Regions from separate parts of the Corynebacterium occultum genome, predicted to be linked through region 3. Evidence: riboswitches for the same ligand, from Rfam matches in the RefSeq annotation. Region 3 holds a riboswitch; each other region holds the start of a gene.

Region 1 (7,438 bases), 1.2 Mb from region 3:
CCAGGGTGGCGGTGCCATGGCGGATGCCCTCACACGCGCCGGGTTCAAGAATCGCTAGCCCCGCAGTACAGCCTTAGGCATCCCATTCACCCCGCCGGGCAGACTGCGCAGTGAAAGACCGAACTCCTCCGCCACTCCGGACCAGGTGGCCAGGAAATCATCGCTACGTCTGCCCGCGGCGCAGTAAACCACCACGGTGTCGCTGAGCTGCGCGGCATCCTCCAGCACCCCGCGGACTGTCGCTGCCGAGGCCACAGAGGTGGGAAGATGAAGTCCCGGCAGTTTGCCCGGAAGATCAGCCACCAGCTTCTCATGGTCCTCTCTGACATCCAGCCCCACAGCTTGACCAGAGCTGAGAAGTTCCACTGCGGCAGGTAGCTCAGGAGTTAATGCAGGGAGCTGACACACCGCAGCCCCATAATCATCACGCAGCTCAGTGACACGCTGCCGGCCGGGATCCGCACCGACCCGGAAAGAACGCAGGGAAGCACCCAGGGCGTCATAACTGAGCATCTCCCCCGGCAACGATTCACCAATTCCTGCCAGATGCTTGACCACCTCGGTCGTCATCAGACCGGCAACCACAGACGTGGTCACACCCAATACCCCGGCGGTGGCGCAATCCGGAACCGAATCCGCATCCGGCTGCTCAGGAAAGAGGTCTCTTAACCCGACGCCTTCCCCCGGCGCGCCGGGCCCGGACCACCACAGCGCCACATCACCCCGGTAACGCAGGACCGTGCCCCAGACCAGGGGAGTGCCGGTGATCTCCGCGGCATCCGCGGACAGATATTTGGTGGCGAAGGTATCCGAGCCGTCAATCACCAGATCGACCCCTTCAAAGAGCTCCACAGCGTTTGCGGTGGTCATCCGGAACTGCAGGGGGGTGACGGTGATGTCAGGCTGTAGTTGGCGAAGTCTTTCCTCGGTCACCTCCACCTTGGGGCGGCCTTCGTCCTGCGCCCCGAAGAGGATCTGACGGTGAATATTGCTCAGATCCACCACATCATCATCAATGACGGAGATGTGGCCGATCCCGACCGCAGCCAGGGACTGCATGGCTGGGCAGCCGAGCCCACCGGCACCGATGACCAGCACATGGGCTCCGGCCAGCTTTTCCTGCTCGGCCAGACCAAAGCCGGGCAGTGCCAGCTGCCTGGCGATGCGACGCAGCTCAGTCTGGGAAAGCGTGCTCTGCTTCATCATCACAGCACCTGCTCCGCCCAGCTTGCGATCCCCTCGAAGGTGGAGGATGCGGTCGCATGCTCGCGCTTCGGTATCCTTCCCGCTTCCTGTGCCAGTTTTCCGGCCTCCACCGCATGGCGCATGGCCCGGGCCATCGTCTCCGGATCCTGACAGCGGTTGATGGCGCTGGCCAGCAGCACACCATCACAACCCAGTTCCATGGCCAGGGCCGCATCTGAGGCGGTGCCCACCCCGGCGTCCAGCAGCACCGGCACCTGCGCCCGGCTGCAGATCAACTCGATATTGTGGGGGTTGAGAATACCCAGGCCAGTGCCGATGGGGGAGCCTAAGGGCATCACTGCCGCCACTCCGACATCTTCCAGTCGGGTGGCGACGACCGGATCATCAGAGGTGTAGGCCAGCACCGTGAAGTCATCAGCGACCAACTGCTCGCAGGCGATGAGTAGTTCTGTGGTGTCCGGCAGCAGAGTGTGCTCATCGGCGATCACCTCCACCTTCACCCAGTTGGTGCCCAGCGCCTCCCGGGCCAACTTCGCGGTGATCCTCGCATCCCGGGCGGTCCGGCATCCTGCGGTATTGGGCAGCAGATCAATGCCGAGCCTGGTGAGCAGTTCAAATACGGATTCACCGGAGGAGCGGGTGCCGGCGGCATGACGTCGCATGGCCACCGTGGTCAGCTGCGTACCGCTGGCTTTCAATGATTGCTCAAGTAATTCCTGGGAGCTTGCCCCACCGGTTCCCATGATCAGGTGGGAATCGTAGGTCCGGTCAGCAATTTTCAGCATCGGGGGGATCAACCTCCCTGGACCGCGGTGAGCACGTCCACCGCATCGCCCTCGGCCACCTGGCGATCCCAGGCGGAACGGGGAATGACGTTCTCATTGACGGCGACCGCCACCCCGCTCGGGTTCTCGGATCCGGTCAGGGACTGCACCAGCTCAGCGACGCTGAGGGAGGCTGCGGTGGTGTCCTGTGTTTCACCATTAAGTGTGTATTTCATGAAAGTGCTCCTTGGCATCGAAAAAACCTGTGGGGAGGTGTTGGGGATGTGTTCAAAAGGGAGGGGTTCCAGGGTGCTGCGCAGCCCCGGAGTGTGCAGCCGGTGCGCTGCCACCGACGTGCCGCCAAGGGTCGCAGGCGGTCAGATCCACCCCGGCTGGCAACTTCTTCCCCAGCAGGAGGTCCACCACTGCGTGGGCACCGAGGGCAGAGAGCAGGATGCCGTGCCGGAAATAACCGGTGGAGATGATCAGGTTCCTGCCCACCCTGCCGAGGTAGGGCAGATCATCCGGGGTGCCGGGCCTCGCCCCGACCCCGACCTCCAGCAGCTCGCATTCCTCCAGCCCGGGCAGCAGTCGGATCCCATCACGCAGCAGCTCATGCACCGCCCCGACGTTGGGTAGGGCACTGTCATTTTCCCGGCTGCTGGCACCCAGGGTGAGGGTGCCATCGGAGCGGGGGATCAGGTAGACGGGACGATCCTCAACAAAACCCCGGATCACCCGTTCGCTTAAGGGGCGTAGATATTCAGGTACCCGGAGGTTCATGATGTCGCCGTACACCGGTCGCAGCTGCAGGGGATTGTCTTGGGTATACCAGCCGCTGACCTGGGCGGCACCCAGCCCGTTGGCCAGGATCACCTGGGCGTCGCCGGTTTCGATGACCTGTGTTTCAGTGTGCACCGCGAGGCAGGGATCAGCTCCCTCCAGATGCCTGACCCGCTCCCTGATGATCTTCACCCCACGCTGCTTCAGCACATCCAGAAGTGCGGCCGCGAAGAGTCGGGGAGAGACCTGATGGTCATCGGGAATGCTCACTGCTCCGCTGATCCGGGGGGAAAGAGCTGGCTCCAGCCGGCGGGCCCGGGTAACGCTCAGCTCCACCGGGGACATCCCGTGGAGCCGTTGGTAGTCACCCAGCTCCTGCAGGTGCCTGGCGTCCGCTCGATCTGCTGCCACCACCAGGGTTCCCCGGGGCCGATAATCAATGGGTGATGCGCTGGCCCGGGAGACCCGCTCAATCAGGTCCGGATAGAGTGCCGCTGCCTGCAGCATCAGGGGAAAGAGTGCTTCCTGCCGGTACTGTACCTCGGCGATCGGGGCGAGCATGCCGCCGGCATAATGGGTGGCCCCGGAGGCCGGCTCCGGGTCAATCAGAGTGACCTGGAAACCCTGTTCGCTCAACTCGAAACAGGTCACCAGGCCAACCAGACCACCACCGATCACGATCATCCGCCCAGTCTGTCTCTCCCTCATTTCTGATCACTCCGCCCAGCCATAAAACCCGCGAGGACCTCTGCTGCCACCACGTCAGGGGCCGCTGCCTCCATGAAACCCCGAGAGATCGCCACCCCGGCAATTCCGGTGACAGCCAACTCAGGCACATCCGCCGGTGTGACATCCCCGATCGCGACCACCGGCACCGGAGATTCCGCCACCAGTGGGGGATAACCCGCAATGCCGAGCGGGGGACGGCCGGAGTCCTTGGTCGGGGTGGGGCGGAAGGGGCCGGCCCCGATGTAGTCCACCACATCCGCCACCCGGTGAACCGCCTGTACCAGTTCCAGGGTTCCGGTGGTCAGGCCGATGATCGCTGCCGGGCCGAGCAGTTCCCGGGCATCCCGGACCGGCAGATCCTGCTGGCCGAGGTGGACCCCGTGGATCGGCACTCCGCGCCGCATGAGTGCTGCCGTGACATCCACCCGGTCGTCGATAAGCACGTGGGTACCGGAACCGAGGGAGGCCACGGCATAGGCGATTTCCTCAGCCAGTCGGCCGAGTTCCCGGGCGGTGATCGGTTTGGAGCGAACTTGGATCACTCCGGCCCCGCCCGCCGCCGCTGCCCGTGCCACTTCAACGGTGCGGCGGTGATCTGCTGTGCCGGTGACGACATAGCAGCGTAGATCAAGTGTTTTCTCAGAGCCGTGCACGGGCAAGGAAATCATCCTCCAGGAAGCCGGTAAAAGGTCCTGCCTGGTGTGCTCCGCAGGTTCGCGGGAACTGAGGGGTGATCCGGGCATCTGCGCCATGATCCTCGCTTCCTCCGCTGGTGCTAACCAGACAGGTTCAACGGTCCCGCGCGGGGGTGGTGCAGCGCGATCTCAGCCCGATACCTCGGGCACCCGTGGGGGTCGAGGCACAGTGTAGAACAACCCGCTCAAGACTGGCCACGGGAAAGTGGGGAAGTGGGGGTGGGGGCGCTGTGAAAAAGTTCGGGGACCATGGTGTGCTGCCACCCACATTCAGACATTTCGCCCCGTCGATGATCCGTTGTCCTGAACCTGGGGCGGCGGATTTTGGTCTGACTGGAAAAACATGGCACAATATCGAGGTTGACTGTGCGTGCCCGTTCGGGGACCTCAGCTGCATACCTGTTTCGGATATGAACCGGCCGAGCGCCCCAGCAGGGGAAGTGCCGCCAGGCTCCTCTTTCCAGTGCAACCATAAGGATTGTTTAAATATGAACCTCATCGACAAGATTGATGCAGCACAGCTGCGCGACGACGTCCCGGCTTTCCGCCCCGGCGATACCCTTGACGTCCACGTCAAGGTCATCGAGGGCAGCAACACCCGTACCCAGCTGTTCAAGGGTGTTTGCATCCGTCGCCAGGGTGGCGGCATCCGCGAGACCTTCACCGTCCGTAAGGTTTCCTTCGGTATCGGTGTCGAGCGTACCTTCCCGGTTCACTCCCCGAACATCGAAAAGATCGAGATCATCCGCCGCGGCGATGTCCGTCGTGCGAAGCTGTACTACCTGCGCGAACTGCGCGGCAAGGCAGCGAAGATCAAGGAGAAGCGCTGATTTCACACCTCTTCCGGAGGTTTGTCTGAAGCTTTGACCTGGACCACCCCGGGCAGCGAATTTTCTCGCTGCCCGGGGTGGTTTTTCCGGTCCGCCAGGCCTGCTCCGGTATATCCCCCCGGTTCAGGCCGTGCTTTGCGACGCCCACCCCTCCCCGGATCGACGCGGGCCATGTTGCGGCGGGTAGGGGAAAGGGTGCCTGCTAGAGTTGTCAGGCGTGACTGATTCATCCCGCCCGAACCCAGCCGGCCAACCCGGTGGCCTGAACGCTGACCAGAATAGGGGCGCGGTGCCCGAAAACCATCGGGACGAGGATAGCCCGGCACTTTCCGCGGACTCTGCGAAAGCGGAGGAAACCGGGGCGGAAGAGGAGCCGGAAAAGAAAGGCACCCCCTGGTACATCGAGGTGCCGGTGGTCATTGTCCTGACCCTGCTGCTCATTTTTGTCTTCCAGACTTTTGTGGGCCGGATGTACCTGATCCCCTCTGCCTCCATGGAACCCACCCTTCACGGTTGTGAGGGCTGCACCGGTGACCGTATTTTCGTGGACAAGATCTCCTACGCCCTCTCCGATCCGGAGCCCGGTGATGTCGTGGTCTACGAAGGCACCGAATCCTGGAACACCGCCTATATTTCCCCACGCTCGGAGAACTCCGTGATCCGGGGTCTGCAGAACTTTGGTTCCTACGTGGGGCTCGTCGCCCCAGATGAGAACAACCTGGTCAAGCGCATTGTCGCCACCGGTGGCCAGACGGTGTCCTGCCAGGCAGGAGATCCCGGGATCATGGTTGACGGGGCCCAGGTTGATGATTCCTACACCCTCCAGCCGGCCCAGTTCGCGGTGGACCCGAACACCGGTTCTGAGGAGTGCGGGGGTAACTACTTCGGTCCGCTCACGGTGCCTGAGAACCACTACTTCATGATGGGCGATAACCGCACCAACTCCATGGACTCGCGCTACCACATCGGCGACCAGTATCAGGGCACCATTCCGGAGGAAAATATCCGCGGCAAGGTTCAGTCCATCATCTTCCCGCTGGGCCGTATCGGCGGGGTGGATGACCCGGACATCCAGGACTGACCCCTCCCAGGAACAGGTTTCTTGATCCCCATGGTGCGGGTGCGTCGACTCAAACAGCTGCGGACCTATGAGGTTGCGCTCTCCCGGCAGGGACTGGGCCCGGTCGCCGGGGTGGACGAGGCTGGCCGTGGGGCCTGTTGCGGTCCCATCACCATTGCGGCCTGCATCCTCCCGGACAGGCCAATCCCGGAACTGGATCGCTTGACTGACTCCAAACAGCTCAGTGCGAAGTTAAGGCAGGAACTCATGCCGATCATCAAGAACAAGGCCCTGGCCTGGTCGGTGATCTCCATTTCCGCGTGGGAGGTTGATTCCCGGGGCATCCAGCACGCCAATATCTCCGGGATGCGGCGTGCGGTGGCCGCCTTGGAGCTGCGGCCAGGGTATGTCCTCACAGATGCGATGCGGGTACCGGGGCTGGGGATTCCGAGCCTGCCGGTGATCGGCGGTGATGCGGCTGCCCGATGTATCGCCGCAGCCAGTGTTCTGGCCAAGCAGACCAGGGATGATTATATGGTGGAACTTGATGGGCGCTATCCCGCTTATGGTTTGGCTTCGCACAAGGGTTATGGGAGTAGTTCCCATATGGCTGCGGTGCGCCGCCACGGCGGCTCCCCCGAGCACAGATATAGTTATGCGAATGTGGCGCAGTCTCATCAGGAATGGCTGCGTGAACAGGATGGGGCGACCCGTGAACAGGACGGGCAACGAAGGGAAGGCAGGTCATGAGCGCTGAAGAACTCGACAATTATGAGGCTGAGGTCGAGCTGTCGCTCTACCGTGAGTACCGCGATGTCGTCAGCCAGTTTTCCTATGTCGTGGAAACCGAGCGACGCTTCTACCTCGCTAATGCGGTTGAGCTGATCCCGCACAATAACGGCGGTGATGTCTACTACGAGGTCCGAATGTCGGATGCCTGGGTGTGGGACATGTACCGTTCTGCTCGCTTCGTCCGTTATGTCCGGGTGATCACCTACAAGGACGTCAATATTGAGGAGCTGGACAAGCCGGATCTGATCATGCCGGATTAGTCGAGGAAAGCTCTGGTGGCAACTGTCACCCGGCCATGTCTGTGGATGGACCATGTTTATCCACAGACATGGCCCTTGTCTATTTTCCCCCCTTGAAACCCGATGGCCGCTGGATGATCTTGAAGAAGACAGATTCAACAGCAGGTAGAGATCAAGGGGGAAATATCCATGGGGGATCAGCACAACAGAAGAGTGATGCTGGGGAAGCAAGGGGAGGCCTACACGGCGGATTTCTACCGGGAGCGGGGAGCGGAGATCATCGGCCGCAACATCAGTTATCCGATCGGGGAGATAGACATCATCGCCCGCGAACCTGATG
Region 2 (7,438 bases), 420 kb from region 3:
GTCCCGGCCTCGACCACCCTTCCCATCGGTTCATGGCCGATGATGTCACCGGGATCCATGAAGGGGCCGAGTACCTCATAGAGGTGCAGGTCAGAACCACAGACGGCGGTGGAGGTGACCTCGATGATGGCATCGTTATCGGCCTGCAGGACTGGGTCGGGGACGGTTTCTACGCTGACTTTTCGCTTTCCTTGCCAGGTCAGTGCTTTCATCTTCGGCTCCTTAATGAGGGGCGTTGTCGGGATGAGAGTTTTCCACCATGGTCTGGTGCAACAGGTGGAGTGCGTGAGACTCGGTCTGGGCGAGAATATCCTCGGGGGCACCGGGGAAGTGGTGCAGTTCGGTGTGGATCTGACCGCGAACCTGAACCGCGATCCAGGTGGTGCCCGGCGGGTTGCCTTCCTGCCCCTCGGGACCACCGGCCCCGGAAACTGCGACGGTGGAGTCCGCCTTCATGAGGTTGGCCAGGCCGGTGGCCATGGCACTCACGGCAGCCTCAGAGATCACCGGGGTGTTCTCCGGAACTCCGAGCACCTCGCGTTTAACCCGGCTGAAGTAGGAGACCACTCCGCCCGCGAACCACTCCGAGGAGGATTCGGCGGCACAGAGACGGCTGCTGATTTTCCCGCCGGTCAGGGATTCCGCAGCAGCCACGATGAACCCGTGCCGCCGCGCGAGGAGAGAGATCTCCTCGGCGGTGGCCTCGGGCTCAGGGAGTGGGGACATGGCTATCAGTAGTTACCGGGGGCATCAGAGGCGGGGAAGGACTCCGCCTCCTGCTCCCGGACCTTCTCCTCATCGGTGGAGGGGTTGTCCAGGTTCTCATCCTGATCTTCGGGCTTGTTCTGGTTGTTCTTCGGGTCGGTCATGTTCTTTTCCTTTCGGGGTGAATTAATCGGGGTATATCTCGCGGTCCGCGCGCAACGCCCTGGCTCGGGCGTAGGCGTGGACCTCATCGAGAGCGTTGAGCTGGCGATCCAACTGGGCCAGGAGTTCATCGAAGACCTCCGGGTCCAGGTTGAGGTCTGCGGCATGTTCCCGCAGTACCTGCCAGCCGCCTCTCTTTCCTACCACTGCGCTGCGCATCAGTTCGGTCTCCAGCAGCATGGTCATCGGAGAGCGGCTGATCGCACGGCCATTGCCCTTGAGCCGGCCGACACGTTCCGCCGCCCCCGCAACCACCTGCCGGTAGGGCAGTTGTTTGAGACCAAGGTCGTGGATGAGTTGTTTGAGGAAGGAGCGTTCCCACCGCAGTTCCTCCGCCACGGCGGAAAGTTGCGGGAAAACCGGGGTGTCCACGAAATCATCGGCCATCCGGGCCATCCGGGAGGTGCCGGCAGTGGCACCGCTGAGATGGTCGGAAAGGTAGAGCTCGAGGAGTTCGCGGTCAATGCGCTCCGGCACCTCGGGACGCTCCTGGGAGGTGACCTCCGCGGAGCGGGGTCGCAGCGGCACCGAGGGTGCACCCCGGCCGCTGATCAGGCCCTCGAAAAGTTCCTTGAGGGCTTCCGCGGCAGTGTGCCGGGGCTCCCACCCCAGCTCGGTACGTGCCCGGGTGTTGTCCATCAGCGGCACCTGCATGGCCATGTCGATCCAGCCCTCATCCGCGGCGAGCGCACCAGACTTGTGGGCTGCCTTCACGCTCCCCCGCACCAGTGCCGGGGGCAGTTCGACGAAGTGACCGTGGTCCACGATATCGGCCAGTTCCTGCGGGCCGAGGATGTCATCGGCACAGACATTGAAGGCCCCGGGGGCCCGCTTGACGACAGCCGCAGCATAGGCGCGGGCCACATCATCGGAGTGGACCGCCTGCACCTGGATACCCTTCGGCAGCGGCAGGGTGGGTAACTTTCCGGCCTTGAGCAACTGGACCGGAACCTTGGGCCCCAGGAAGTAGCGCTGGATTTCGGCGCCGGCATCCCCCTGGAAGATCAGGCCGGGGCGCAGGCGGGTGACGATGATCTCGGGATGCTGGGCACTGAATTCATCGAGCACCCGCTCCTGATCAGCCTTGTCACTGCTGTAATGCGAGGAGGTGATGCCGGTGGCCGGCCAGCTTTCATCGCGCAGACCATCCCGGGTTTCATCGGGTGCATAGGATCCCACCGAGCAGGCCACCACAAGATGAGGCACCCCGGCGGCGGCGACAGCTTCGGCGACATGCCGGGTGCCGGTGACATTGACCTGGTGCAGTAACTCCCGACGGTCATTGGGCTGGATCAGCCAGGCCAGGTGAATCACCGCATCCGCCCCCGCCAACGCCTGGCTCAGGTGGGTGACGGCTTCCTCAGCGCCCACATCCACGCTGACCCATTCACAGTCAACATAGGGTTCGGCGGTGGTGTCAGGCAATCGCCGGGCGATCCCGGTGATGGAGGTGACCTCGGGGGTGTTTTTCAGGGCGCGCAGTACTGCGGTGCCAGCGTTGCCGGTAGCTCCGATGACGACTATTCGCATGATGTTCTCCTCTTGGCAGACCAGGGTTTGCCAGCTGTTCGGGGGGAGATCAGGCTGGTCGATCTATGACCCCACTGTGCCAGTTTTCCTTCACCCATGAGATCGAGGACGACCATGCAATGTGACCGGCGACACTGAAGTTGCTGCTCAGGTGGGGTTCTGGGGCGGGGATATTTTCCGCCCCAACTGCCGCCACCGGGGTGTGGAACCGGGCGGAGCGGTCGGCAGGGCGAATGGCTTGGGGTGACACTGATGAACTACACTTGACGGGGAAAACTTGATAACCACGGGTGCCCGGTGAAAGTCCGGGCTGAGATGCCATATCACGGCGACCGTTGAACCTGATCCGGATAATGCCGGCGCTAGGGAGAACAGCATGACTAACACAGCCATAACGAAACGACCCACCTGGCGGGTCATCGACATCATCATCGCCGCCGTGCTCGGCGTGGCCTGCGGACTGATCTTCTGGATATGGAACTCCATCGGCTACGCCTGGTTCACCGCCTTCGATGCCCTGACCCCGGGCTTCGGTGGCCTGGCCTCCGGCGTGTGGCTGCTGGGCGGCGTAATCGGTGGCCTGGTCATCCGGAAACCCGGAGCCGCCATCTTCGTGGAACTGCTGGCCGCCATCGTCTCCGCCACCCTCGGCAACCAGTGGGGCATCACCACCCTCTACTCCGGCATCGCCCAGGGCCTGGGCGCCGAGCTCATCTTCGCCGCCTTCCTCTACCGCCGCTTCACCCTGCCGGTGGCCGCGCTGGCAGGTGTCGGAGCCGGCGTGGCCGCGGTGATCCTGGAACTGTTCACCAGCGGAAACCTCGCCATGTCCCTGAGCTTCAACCTCATCTACCTGGCCTGCACCGCACTCTCCGGACTGATCCTCGCCGGCATCCTCGGCTTCATCCTGGTCCGCTCACTGGCCGCCACCGGCGCACTGGACCGCTTCGCCGTCGGGCGGGAACTGCGACACCAGGTATGACCCGCAACCTCCTGGGCGGCGCCGCAGTGCGCGCCCACGACTTCGGCTGGCGGCACGCCTCACGCCGCGACCCGGCACTGCAGGGTGTGAACCTCGACATCGCGCCGGGCCAGCGTGTCCTGCTCACCGGCAATTCGGGTTCGGGTAAATCCACCCTGCTCAGCGCTCTCGGCGGGGTGCTCGGTGACTCCGAGGAAGGCGAGTCCCGGGGCACCCTGCTTATCGACGCCGCGGACACCCCCACCGTCGGCATGGTCCTCCAGGACCCGGACTCCCAGGTCATCGCCAGCCGGATCGGTGATGATGTGGCTTTCGGCTGTGAGAACCTGCGGGCGCCGCGGGAGGAGATCTGGCCCCGGGTGGAACGTGCCCTGGAGCTGGTGGGACTTGAGCTGCCCTTGAACCACCCCACCGCGCATCTTTCCGGTGGACAGAAACAACGCCTGGCACTGGCCGGGGTGATGGCCATGGGGGCCAACCTGATCCTGCTCGATGAGCCCACCGCAAACCTGGATCCCCAGGGGCAGCGGGAGGTCGTCGCTGCCGTGGAACAGGTGGTGGCCCAGACCGGTGCCACCCTCATCGTCATCGAACACCGCCATGAACTCTGGCTGCCGGTGGTGGACACCATCCTCCGGTTGTCCGATGGCCAGATTCAGGAAATCAGTGCCGCGGAGCTGCCCGGGGCTCCGCTGTTGGAGCCGGCCCGCCCGGAGCGCGCCCAGGCCCCGGCCTTGATTTCAGCCCATGATCTGCTAACCCAGTGGGGCCCACCACGTACGCTGCGGGTGCCCAGTGGCGCCTCCACGGTGATCACCGGGCCCAATGGGGCGGGAAAATCCACCCTCGCGCTGACCTTGGCCGGCCTGCTGCCACCCCGGCAGGGCCACCTCGAGCTGGCCGAGGAACTACGCCAGGGTTTGCGGACTCCACCGCATAAGTGGCGTTCGGCTGCCCTGGCGCAACGGATCGGGCTGGTTTTCCAGGACCCGGAGCACCAGTTTCTGGCTCGTACCGTCGCCGAAGAATTGGCGATCGGCCCGAAGGTGATGAAGTTGGGAGATGCCTCCGGGCGCAGTGCAGAGCTTCTGCACCGTCTACGCCTGAGTCACCTGGCCCAGGCCAATCCCTTCACCCTCTCCGGTGGGGAGAAGCGGCGACTCTCGGTGGCCACCGCCCTGGTGGCGGCACCGAAGCTGCTGGTTCTGGATGAGCCGACTTTCGGTCAGGATCCGGAGACTTTCCGGGAACTGGTGTCCCTGCTGCGTGAACTCAGCGATCAGGGCACCACGATCCTCTCGGTCACCCATGATCCGGCGTTCATCGCCACCCTGGGCGATCACCGTGTGGAGGTTTCATGAATCTGCTGCACGACATTAACCCGGTGACCCGGATCGCAGCGCTGATCCTGCTGGCCACCCCGCTGTTGCTCAGCGTGGACCTGGTCTCGGCGGCGGTGTCCCTGGGTTTCACTCTGCTGCTGGCGCCCCTGGCCGGGGTCAGCTGGACCACCCTGCTCAAACGTTCCTGGCCGATTCTGCTGGCGGCCCCGATTGCCGGCATCTCCATGGCTCTCTACGGCCGGCCCGAGGGGCAGGTATTCTTTGAGTTCGCTTTCGCCCAGGTCACCGAGAACTCCCTTCAGCTGGCTGCCGCCATCATGGTCCGGGTCCTCGCGGTGGGGCTGCCGGTGATGGTGCTGGCCGCCAAGGTTGATCCCACCGACCTGGGTGATGGTCTGGCTCAGGTGGCCCGACTGCCGGAGCGTTTCGTCATCGGTGCGGTGGCTGGCGCCCGCTTGACCTCACTCTTCCGCTCTGACTGGCATTCCCTGGCCCGGGCGAGGCGCTCCCGTGGGGTGGCGGACCAGGGCCGGATCCGGCATTTCTTCACCATGGCCTTCGGCCTGCTGGTGCTTTCCCTGCGCCGCGGGGCAAAACTGGCCACTGCCATGGAGGCCCGCGGTTTCGGTTCCGGTCGACGCACCTGGGCCCGGGAATCCACCGTCGGGGCCCGCGACGCGGTGCTGCTGCTGGTCTGTGCACTGATCTCCACCCTGGCCATCGGTATTGCGGTGTGGAGCGGTTCCTTCCGTTTCCTCGGCGCCTGATGTTCACCATCCTCATCGACGGTCGTTCCGGATCGGGCAAGACCACCCTGGCCCGGAAACTGGCTGAGGACACTGCTTTCCAGCTGGTGCATCTGGATGATTTCTATCCCGGGTGGGGTGGTCTGGCGGCGGCCAGCGAGATGGTCGCCACCCAGGTGCTGGATCCCCGTGCACCCGGTTTCCGGCGTTGGAACTGGGCACAGGACCAGCCGGGGGAGTGGGTTCCCCTGATGCCGGGCCAGTCCCTGATCGTCGAGGGCGCGGGTGCGGTGAACGCGGCGTCGATAAGCGCGGCCCGACACCTGGGGGGCCTGCTCACCCTGCGTATCGACGCCCCCGCCACCCTGCGCCGGGAGCGCGCCTTGCGCCGCGATCCTGACTACCGGCCCTGGTGGGAGATGTGGGCGCAGCAGGAGGACCGCCACTTTGCGGGGCCGGGCCAAGTCCGGGTGGATCTTGAACTCTGTCTACCCTGAGGGGCGTGATGGACATCAGAATCGCAGCGGTGGTGCTGCGCAATTGGCAGGGTGAGATTCTCAGTGTGCGCAAGCGTGGAACCAGCAGTTTCATGCTGGTCGGCGGGAAACTTGATCCGGGGGAATCTGCCTTGAGTGCGGCGGTACGGGAGGTCGCTGAGGAGCTGCGCCTTGATCTGGATCCGGTGCAGCTCCATCACCTCGGAAGATTCCATGCTCCGGCCGCGAATGAGGCCGAGATGGGTGTGGACTGCGATGTTTTCCTCGCCCCGGAACCGCTGGGGGGGAATTGCCGGAGGTCTTCGAGGAAATCGAGGAGGCACGCTTCTTCCCGGTGGATTCACGGGACAAGGTGCTGGCCCCACTGAGCTGTGATGTGATCTTCCCCCTCTTAAGGGGGTGATCTGGGACACCTTAGTTCCATTCCTGCAGGAAAATTATTTTCAGAGACCCGCAGGTCACGCGCTGCCCGCTCGGGCATGTGTCATTTCCGGATGAATGTTGTGACTTTGTGTCCTCCCAATATTTCTTGTGGGGCAGATCACCATCTAGGATTCTACTCAATCGTTTGCACAGCTCCGTATTGAGAGGTCATAACATGACTCTGAAGAAAACCCTAGGTGTGATTTCCGCCACCACCCTGGCACTTAGCTTGGCGGCCTGCTCCGGAAGTGACTCCACCGGCGGTGGTGGTGAGGGTGATGCCAACTACATCACCGCCAATGGCACCGAACCGCAGAACCCGCTGATCCCGGCGAACACCAATGAGGTGGGCGGTGGCCGTCTGGTCGACCTGATCTACTCCGGCCTGGTGTATTACGACGCCGAGGGCGAAGTGCACAACGATATGGCGGAATCCATCGAGCCGGAGGGGGAGAAGAGTTTCCGGGTCACCCTCAAGGAGGACATCACCTTCGCCGACGGTTCCCCGATCACCTCCGAGAACTTCATCCGGGCCTGGAACTATGCGGTGGAGAACTCCCAGCTCTCCGCCTATTTCTTCGAGCCGATCCTCGGCTATGAGGAAGGTGCCTCGGAGATGGAGGGACTGCAGGTCGTCGATGACCGCACCTTCACCATCGAGCTGACCCAGCCTGAGGCCGACTTCCCGCTGCGACTGGGCTACTCCGCCTTCTACCCGCTGCCGGATGAGGCCTTCGATGACATGGCCGCCTTCGGCGAGAACCCCAACGGCAACGGCCCCTACAAGCTGGCCGAATGGAACCACAACCAGGATGCGACGCTGGTGCCCAATGAGGAGTACCAGGGTGACCGCGCCCCCCGGAATGATGGTGTGAAGTTCGTCTTCTACGCCAACTTCGACGCCGCCTACAATGACCTCCTGGCCGGCAACCTCGATGTGCTCGATGAGATCCCGGACACCTCCTTCGGCACCTTCGAGGATGAGCTCGG
Region 3 (7,438 bases):
ACCTCCCGAAGCGAGGCGGGACAAATCTACCTGCCGTTGATCAACCTCCTCCTTTTCTTCGCGGTGATGGCACTGGTCTTCCTCTTCCCCTCCTCGGAATACCTGGCCAATGCCTATGGTCTGGCGGTGACCGGAACCCTGGTGCTGGTCAGCATCATCTTCCTGATCTACGCGCACTTCACCTGGAACTGGGACTGGTGGCGGAGCTCCCTCTTCTTCCTCTTCATCGGGGTTCCGGAGGTTTTCCTTTTAGCCGCCAACACCACCAAGATCCTGGCGGGTGGTTGGATACCGCTGCTGATCGCCGCCATCCTGATTCTGTTTATGCTGGTCTGGCAGTGGGGGAGCACGCAGGTGCGCACCCGGCGCCGCCTGCTGGAGGGCGGGCTGGATCATTTCCTGGCTTCCCTGGATGACCTGGGCCCACACCGTGTGCCCGGGGTGGCGGTTTTCCCGCACCATAATCCGGACACCGTCCCACTGGCACTGCTCAAGTGTGTGGCGGACCTGGGGATGCTGCACAGCCACGTGATCATTGTCCGGCTGGTGCAGCGCAACCTGCCGAGCATCCCGGAGACCCAGCGGGTGTCGGTGGATCTGCTGGGCTCAGCCAGCGATGGGATCGTCTATGTGGAGATTCAGCTGGGTTATGCCGATGAGCAGGACATCCCCGGAAATCTGAGGCTGGCGTTGAAACAGAGCGAAGAGTTGGACGTGGACCTGGATCAGGCCACGTATTTCCTCTCTGCATTGACGCTGCGTCCCGCCAGGCCACACAGCCTGCGGGGATGGCGGCAGGGGCTCTTTCTCTCCATGGACCGCAATCAGGCCACCCGCACCGAAACTTTCCGGTTGCCCCCGGCCCGGACGGTGGTGCTGGGCACCGAGCTCAGGATCTAACCTCCATAGTGCGCCGCCCATTCGCCGACCCGTTTGGAGCTTTCCTCATCGGAGAGGTCCTCGATGCGGGTCATCAGTGACCAGCGCACTCCGAAGGGATCCCGGATGGAGGCGAAGCGGTCCCCGCTGATGAAATTGCTCAAGGGTTCACGCACCGTGGCGCCGGCGGCTTCGGCCTTGGCCAGCAGGGCATCCGCATCCTGGCAGTAGTGGGTCAGGGAGAAGGAGGTGGCGTCCTCTTCCGGTTGTGGGGTCAGTCCGAATTGGGGGTCGGCCTCACCCAGCTGGAGGCGGCCGTCACCGAAGTCGAGTTCGGCGTGGCTGACCTGACCTCCCATTTCGATCAGGGAGACCAGCCGGGCCTCGAAGACATCCCGGTAGAAACTGATGGCCTCCCGGGCACCCCGCACCGCAAGGAAGGGGGTCAAGCTGGTGTAACCGCGGGGTGTGCCGTTGTTGGTGTATTTTCCGGTGATTTCGGGTCTGGAAGTACTCATGACTTCACGCTATCGTCGGGATAATTGCAGGCATTGGAGATTCGCGACAGCCTTGGTCAAAGGGGAGAGATGAACTCAACCGGTGATCCCCGCGGAATCCTCTACCCCGAAGAACTACCCACCTTCCAACGCGAAGCAGCACCGGCGGAGCTGGTGGACCGGGTCCGCTGGTTCTGGTGGCCCCGCTGGAACCTGCCCGAAGGTCAGCAGGTGAGACAGAAATTATTGCCTTTCCCCGCCTCTAACCTGGTGGTGGAAACGCCCCTGATCACCCTCAACGGCCCCACCTCCCGGGCCAGTCACCGCCTGCTGATGGGGCAGGGCTGGGCGGTGGGCGCACTGTTGCGCCCCGCCGGGTTGGCCGGGTTGCATCCCGCACCGAGGGAGATCCGGGACCTCGCACAGCGTCTGTGGGTTCCGGATCTGCTGACTGCGGTCAAACCCGCAGACCCCGTGCCCGGATTCACCGCCTGGTGCCTGGAGCACCTCCCGGAAGCGGATGAAAATGGCTTGCTGGCCAATCGCATGGAGGAGCTGATCGCCAAGGAGCGGGAAATTCACCGTGTGGAGCAGCTGGCGGAACGGATGTTTCTTTCCGTCCGCAGCGTGCAGCGCCTGGCCAGACGTTATGTGGGGTTGCCGCCCTTGGCGATCATCCGGCGTTATCGGCTGCAGGAGGCGGCGCAGCGACTGCGGGAGGACCCTGGGCACAGCATCACAGCGGTGGCGGCGGAGTTGGGTTATGCCGATCATTCCCACCTGGCCGCTGATTTCCGGGAGGTCCTGGGGATCACCCCGAATGATTACCGTCGGGACTCTGGCACAATAAGCGGGGATTGAACACGCGCCGGCCTTCAAGGTTGCGCAGGACCTCAAGGAGAGAATATGGAACCGCTCGTCGGACTGATCATGGGTTCGGATTCAGACTGGGACACCGTCGCCCCGGCCGCCGAGGTACTCACCGAATTCCGCGTCCCCTTCGAGGTCGGGGTGCTCTCCGCACACCGCACCCCGGAGCGGATGCTCAACTACGCCAAGTCCGCCCATGAACGCGGGCTGAAGGCCATCATCGCCTGCGCCGGGGGTGCCGCGCACCTTCCTGGCATGGTTGCCGCCGCCACCCCGCTGCCGGTGATCGGTATTCCCCGCGCCCTGAAGGACCTCGACGGCCTGGACTCCCTGCTCTCGATCGTGCAGATGCCGGGTGGCGTCCCGGTGGCCACCGTCTCCATCGGTGGTGCCAAGAACGCCGGTCTGCTGGCGGTTCGTATCCTCTCCGCCGGCCTGCCGGAGCTGCAGCAGCGCATGATCGATTACCAGGCCAACATGGCTGCCGAGGTGGAGCAGAAGGATGAGGCGCTGCGTCAGCGTCTGCTCGGCCAGTAGTGAACCCGGTTCTGGTGCTGGGAGCCCTGGTTGACGGGGATCGCCCCTCCGCCATCCTGCGGGAGCGGCTGCGCCGCGCACAACCGCTTATCGACGCTGCGGGGGTCGGCGTCCTCAGCGGCCGCGGGGAAGCACAGGTCATGGCGGACTGGTTGATCGAACACGGCACCGACTCTGGCATCCTCCGACTGGAGAATGCCGCCACCAGCACCAATGAGAACCTGGAGAACGCCCACGCGCTGTTGCCGGACACCACCTGCTGGACGGTGGTGACCAGTGACTTCCATCTGCTGCGCACCCGGCTGTGGGCCTGGCACCTGGGCATCCCGGTGGAGGTGGTGTCCGCCCCGACCCCCGGAAGCGCCAGGTTGGCGATGTTCCTGCGGGAGTGTCTGGCGTTACCGCATTCGGTGCTGCGGGTGGGGTGGCGCAGACTTCTGGGTTAAAGCCCCGAGGTGGGACCTGAGTGTGTCGCCCTCATAGGAGGTGCGGAAACGTCGGCGTTCCTGCAGCACCGGGACCACCAGGTCCACGAAGTCCTCGATCCCGCTGGGCAGGGCAGGTGGCATCAGGTTGAATCCATCGGCCCCGCCGCCATCCACCCAACGCTCGATCTCATCAGCCACCTGCTCCGGGGTGCCGATGAAAGTGGCGTGCCCACCACCGGCAGCAAGGTATCCCAGCAGCTCCCGGACCGTGGGGCGGGTGGTTTCGATGATGCGCAGCACCGTGGCATAACGCCCCTTCGGGCCCCTGAACTCCTCAAGCAGGGGAAGTTCCGGCACCGCCTCATCCAGTTCCCACCCGGAGGTGTCCTGACCGATGAAGAAGGCCAGTTGATGCAGGGAATCCCCCACGGGGAGCAGCTCATTGAGCTCTCGCTGCTTCTGCCTGGCGGCTGCTTCAGTCTCCGCGACATAGGTGACCAGGCCGGGCATCACCGTGATCCGATCCGGGTCCCGTCCCAGCGCAGCGGCCCTGCGGTGGATATCCGCACGGTACTCCCGGGCCATCGTCAGGTCCCAGGCCACGGCGTAGATGCCCTCTGCATGCCGGGCTGCCAGATCCCTTCCGGGTTCCGAGGCCCCGGCCTGGAAGAGCACCGGTCGGCCCTGGGGTGACTGCGGCAGATTCAATGGGCCAGCCACCCCGAAGAACTCCCCCTCGTGGTCGATGGCCTGCAGCTGGGCGGGGTCTGTGTAGATCCCGGCACGATCCGCGTGGATCGCATCTCGCGGCCAGGAGTCCCAGAGTTTCTGGATGACCTCGATGAATTCCGCGGCTCGGGCGTAGCGTTCCGGGTGTGCCGGGAGGTGCTCCATCCCGTGGTTGCGGGCTTCCTCATCGGTCATGGAGGTGACCACGTTGATGCCGGCCCGTCCGCCGGAGATGTGGTCCAGGCTGCCCAGGAGGCGGGCGGCGTGGAAGGGTTGCCAGAAGGTGCTGGAGATGGTGCTGACCAGCCCGATCTTTGTGGTGGCCCGGGCCATGGCGGTCAGGGTGGTGATGGGTTCGAGGAACCAGCCCGGCCCGTTGGCTATGCCCCCGAGCCCGGCGGATTGGCCATCGGCGAGGAATACCGCGTCCAGCAGGCCACGTTCCGCGGTCTGGGCGAGTTCCTCCCAATAGGAGATGTCACCGAGTTTTTCGATGACCGAGTCAGGGGCCCGCCAGGCGGCGGTGTGATGTCCGGTGGCGAAGGCGAAGAGGTTGAGGTGGATCTGTTTCTTTTCCGGGGTGCCCATCAGTTCATGACCAGTCCGCCGTCGACGATCAGGTTCTGGCCGGTGATGGCACGGGACCAGGGGGAAGCGAAGAAGAGCACGGCGTCGGCAAGCTCTTCGGGGGTGGTGGCCGAGCCGAGCGGGGTTCCGGCGGCGATGGCGTCGAAGACGGGTTCCGGGGTGGCGGCGCTGGCGTCGGTGGTGCGGAGCAGGCCACCGCTGACCATGTTGACGGTGACCTTGCGCGGACCCAGGTCCTTGGCCAGGGAGCGGGTGAGGGAAAGCAGGGCGGCCTTGGCGGCGTTGTAGTCGTGGTAGGGGACCACCGGGTTCTGGAAGAGATTGGTGCCGATGTTGATGACGCGGCCGAAACCGGCTTTCCCGAAATCATCCAGGGCGGCCTGCACCGTGTTGAGGGCACCGCCAACCGCCCCCTCGAATTGTTCGGAGAAGCACCGGAAGCTGATGTCCTCGGCCTTGGGGCGGGCGTCACCGTCGAAGGAGAAGTCCACCAGGGCGTTGTTGACCACGGTGGTCAGTGGGGCGCCGAACTCCTGGGAGGCCTGGGCGATCAGGGCATCAACGGCCGCACGGTCCCTGACATCAGCCTGGCGGGCGAGGGCACGGCCGGGGTGTGCGGCGGCGAGCTCCTCGGCGGCTGTCTTACTACCGTGATAGTTGATGATGACACGGGCACCCTCCTTGAGGAATGCCTCGCTGATGCGGCGACCCAGGCCGCGGGCGCCACCGGTCACCAGGACGACCTGCTCGGAGATGGGGGTGTGGAGAGCGTTGCTCATTGTGCTGCCTTTCTGCTGGTGGCGAGGGGGGAGTCCACCGAGAAGGCACACAGATCCAGGGGAGGGTATGGATATGCGGCAGCGCGGACAGTCCCTTCGCCAGTGCTAACTGGATCAGGTTCAACGGGTGTGTTCTCAGCCATCCTCGGGAAGGCACCCCGTGTCACTGTCGCGACCATAGCATTCAGGTTGTTGTGTTCGTTAAGGAAATCACCCTTCAGGGGGTTGGTTGATGTCGAAGGTGAATTCCATGAAGCGCCCGGACTGTTTCATTTCGGCCAGATTCAGGCGCAGGCTTTCCACACGGCGGGGTAGCAGGGGAGCCCCGGAGGGCAGGAATACCGGGGCCATGGTGAAGGTGATGCGGTCCAGGGCCCCGGCGTCGAGGAACTGGCCGGCCAGTTCGCCGCCGCCCATGATCCAGATATCACCCTCCGGGTTGTATTCGGCGGCTGAGGCGCGGAGCTGGTCCAGGGCGTCGACCACGGGACTGTTGATCACCTGGATGTTCAGGCCTTCGGGGATTTCACGTTCCCGGGAGGAGAACACCCAGGTGGGTCGGTCGCCGTAGGTGTCACGCCATTTTTCGGGGTGGTTGAGCAGGTCCATTTCCTGGCGGATCCACTCATAGGTGGTGGATCCCATCACCAGGGCGGAAACCCCGGCGAGGAAGGTGTCCATCTCTTGCTCGGCTTCCTCACTGCCGGGGACGTCGAAAAGCCATTGCAGGGAGTTGTGCTCATCGGCGAGGAAACCGTTGAGCGTGGTCGCGGTGTTGTAGATGATCGCCATAACAAAATTCTATGGCTATTCCCTCGACAGCGATAGGGGGCCAAAAGAGCAGGAGAATCGGGCTTTTCCGGGGCTGCATTGTGGGAGAATGGGCAGGCATTCCGAAAGCAGGGAAGAAGGAACCTTCGTATGGCAGGCAAGGAACCAGCCGGCGGTACCCAGGTGGTGGCGTCCGCTAACACACAGCGGCGGCAGAGCATCATTGATGATCTGAAACGTCGGATCGTGCTGGGGGAAATTTCCCTGGGGGAGCGGATCATCGAGGCGGATGTGACCCGGCGGCTCGGCACGAGTCGCCCGACGGTGCGGGAGGCATTGAACCAGCTCGCCCGACATGGCTACCTGGTGCAGGAGGCCTACCGGGGTTACCGCGTCAGTGAGGTCAGTGCGGAGCGGGTGCGGGAGCTGGCTGCGGTGCGCCTGGTCAATGACATGGCCGCCATCGATGCCATCCTGGCTGACGCGACGGGGAAGCGGATGGCGGTGCTTGACGCAACCCTGGCCACCTACCTCGAGCAGATGCGTGACCCCGACTCCCTGGGGCGTCATGAGGCGCACATGGCTTTCCACCGTGGGGTCTGGGAGACCTCCGGCAACTCCTTCATGATGAAGTTCTGGCCGGTGATGGAAGCGGAGATGACTCTTGTTCTCGCAGCCACCCAACACCACCGTCATGATGATGCGCTCCTCTGCACTCACCATGAGTTATTGGTGGAGTGCATCCGCCGTGGGGATCGGGCGGAGATTCGGGAGACCCTCCGTGCCCATGTGGAGGGAGCTCCCCGCACCTTGCATTAAGGGGCGGGTGCGGAGCTCGGTTCCTCCCGGACCCGGGTGACGAAGAGGGAGGCAACCAGGGCCAGCACCGCGATGATGGCACCGGCGATGAAGGCCACCCGCGCACCGGAGGCCACGGCCGCGGTCTGGGAGAGACCCGAGTCGCTGGCCAGCAGGGTGCCGAAGGACAGGGCCGCGATCATGATGGCGGTACCGGCGGCACCCGCCAGCTGCTGGAGGGTGTTGAGGATGGCGGAACCATGACCGTAGAGCTGCTTGGGCAGGGAACCCAGGGCGGTGGTCATCAGGGGAGTCATCATCAGGCACATGCCGAGGGAGAAGCCCACATGGAGGACAACCACCAGCCAGATCGGGGTGGAACTACCCAGCAGGGTCAGTGACCAGGCTGCTGCGGCGAGGATGACGGCGCCGGGGATCAGCAGGGGGCGGGGGCCCACCTTGTCATAGAAACGCCCGATGAAAGGCGCGATCAGACCCTGCATCAGACCACCCGGCATGACCACCAGGCCGGTGACCAGGGCGGTGGCTCCCAGGGAGTTCT

The links. A riboswitch is a leader RNA that binds a small molecule or an ion and turns the genes downstream of it on or off. The one in region 3 is predicted to bind thiamine pyrophosphate.
Region 1: another riboswitch for thiamine pyrophosphate. It lies ahead of COCCU_RS08870 (thiamine phosphate synthase); the one in region 3 lies ahead of COCCU_RS03120 (3-oxoacyl-ACP reductase).
Region 2: another riboswitch for thiamine pyrophosphate. It lies ahead of COCCU_RS14635 (ECF transporter S component); the one in region 3 lies ahead of COCCU_RS03120 (3-oxoacyl-ACP reductase).

What each region holds. Positions count from the first base shown of each region.
Region 1 is NZ_CP046455.1:1,900,733-1,908,170, reverse strand. It holds gene COCCU_RS08895 (Tex family protein) at 1-58, shown strand, start outside; gene COCCU_RS08890 (ThiF family adenylyltransferase) at 55-1,203, opposite strand; gene COCCU_RS08885 (thiazole synthase) at 1,206-1,991, opposite strand; gene thiS (sulfur carrier protein ThiS) at 2,000-2,206, opposite strand; gene thiO (glycine oxidase ThiO) at 2,259-3,437, opposite strand; gene COCCU_RS08870 (thiamine phosphate synthase) at 3,458-4,150, opposite strand; TPP riboswitch at 4,227-4,341, opposite strand; gene rplS (50S ribosomal protein L19) at 4,666-5,007, shown strand; gene lepB (signal peptidase I) at 5,225-6,088, shown strand; gene COCCU_RS08855 (ribonuclease HII) at 6,119-6,817, shown strand; gene COCCU_RS08850 (DUF2469 domain-containing protein) at 6,814-7,119, shown strand; gene COCCU_RS08845 (YraN family protein) at 7,288-7,438, shown strand, end outside.
Region 2 is NZ_CP046455.1:1,078,952-1,086,389, forward strand. It holds gene COCCU_RS05100 (zinc-dependent alcohol dehydrogenase) at 1-212, opposite strand, end outside; gene COCCU_RS05105 (CinA family protein) at 223-726, opposite strand; gene COCCU_RS05110 (hypothetical protein) at 732-869, opposite strand; gene COCCU_RS05115 (NAD-dependent epimerase/dehydratase family protein) at 892-2,457, opposite strand; TPP riboswitch at 2,734-2,843, shown strand; gene COCCU_RS14635 (ECF transporter S component) at 2,834-3,439, shown strand; gene COCCU_RS05120 (ABC transporter ATP-binding protein) at 3,436-4,800, shown strand; gene COCCU_RS05125 (energy-coupling factor transporter transmembrane component T family protein) at 4,797-5,549, shown strand; gene COCCU_RS05130 (nucleoside/nucleotide kinase family protein) at 5,549-6,025, shown strand; gene COCCU_RS05135 (NUDIX hydrolase) at 6,034-6,393, shown strand; gene COCCU_RS05140 (peptide ABC transporter substrate-binding protein) at 6,624-7,438, shown strand, end outside.
Region 3 is NZ_CP046455.1:654,310-661,747, forward strand. It holds gene COCCU_RS03090 (potassium transporter Kup) at 1-900, shown strand, start outside; gene COCCU_RS03095 (VOC family protein) at 897-1,397, opposite strand; gene COCCU_RS03100 (helix-turn-helix domain-containing protein) at 1,467-2,237, shown strand; gene purE (5-(carboxyamino)imidazole ribonucleotide mutase) at 2,283-2,783, shown strand; gene COCCU_RS03110 (YdcF family protein) at 2,783-3,229, shown strand; gene COCCU_RS03115 (LLM class flavin-dependent oxidoreductase) at 3,182-4,528, opposite strand; gene COCCU_RS03120 (3-oxoacyl-ACP reductase) at 4,528-5,307, opposite strand; TPP riboswitch at 5,381-5,478, opposite strand; gene COCCU_RS03125 (dihydrofolate reductase family protein) at 5,518-6,099, opposite strand; gene COCCU_RS03130 (GntR family transcriptional regulator) at 6,229-6,897, shown strand; gene COCCU_RS03135 (MDR family MFS transporter) at 6,894-7,438, opposite strand, start outside.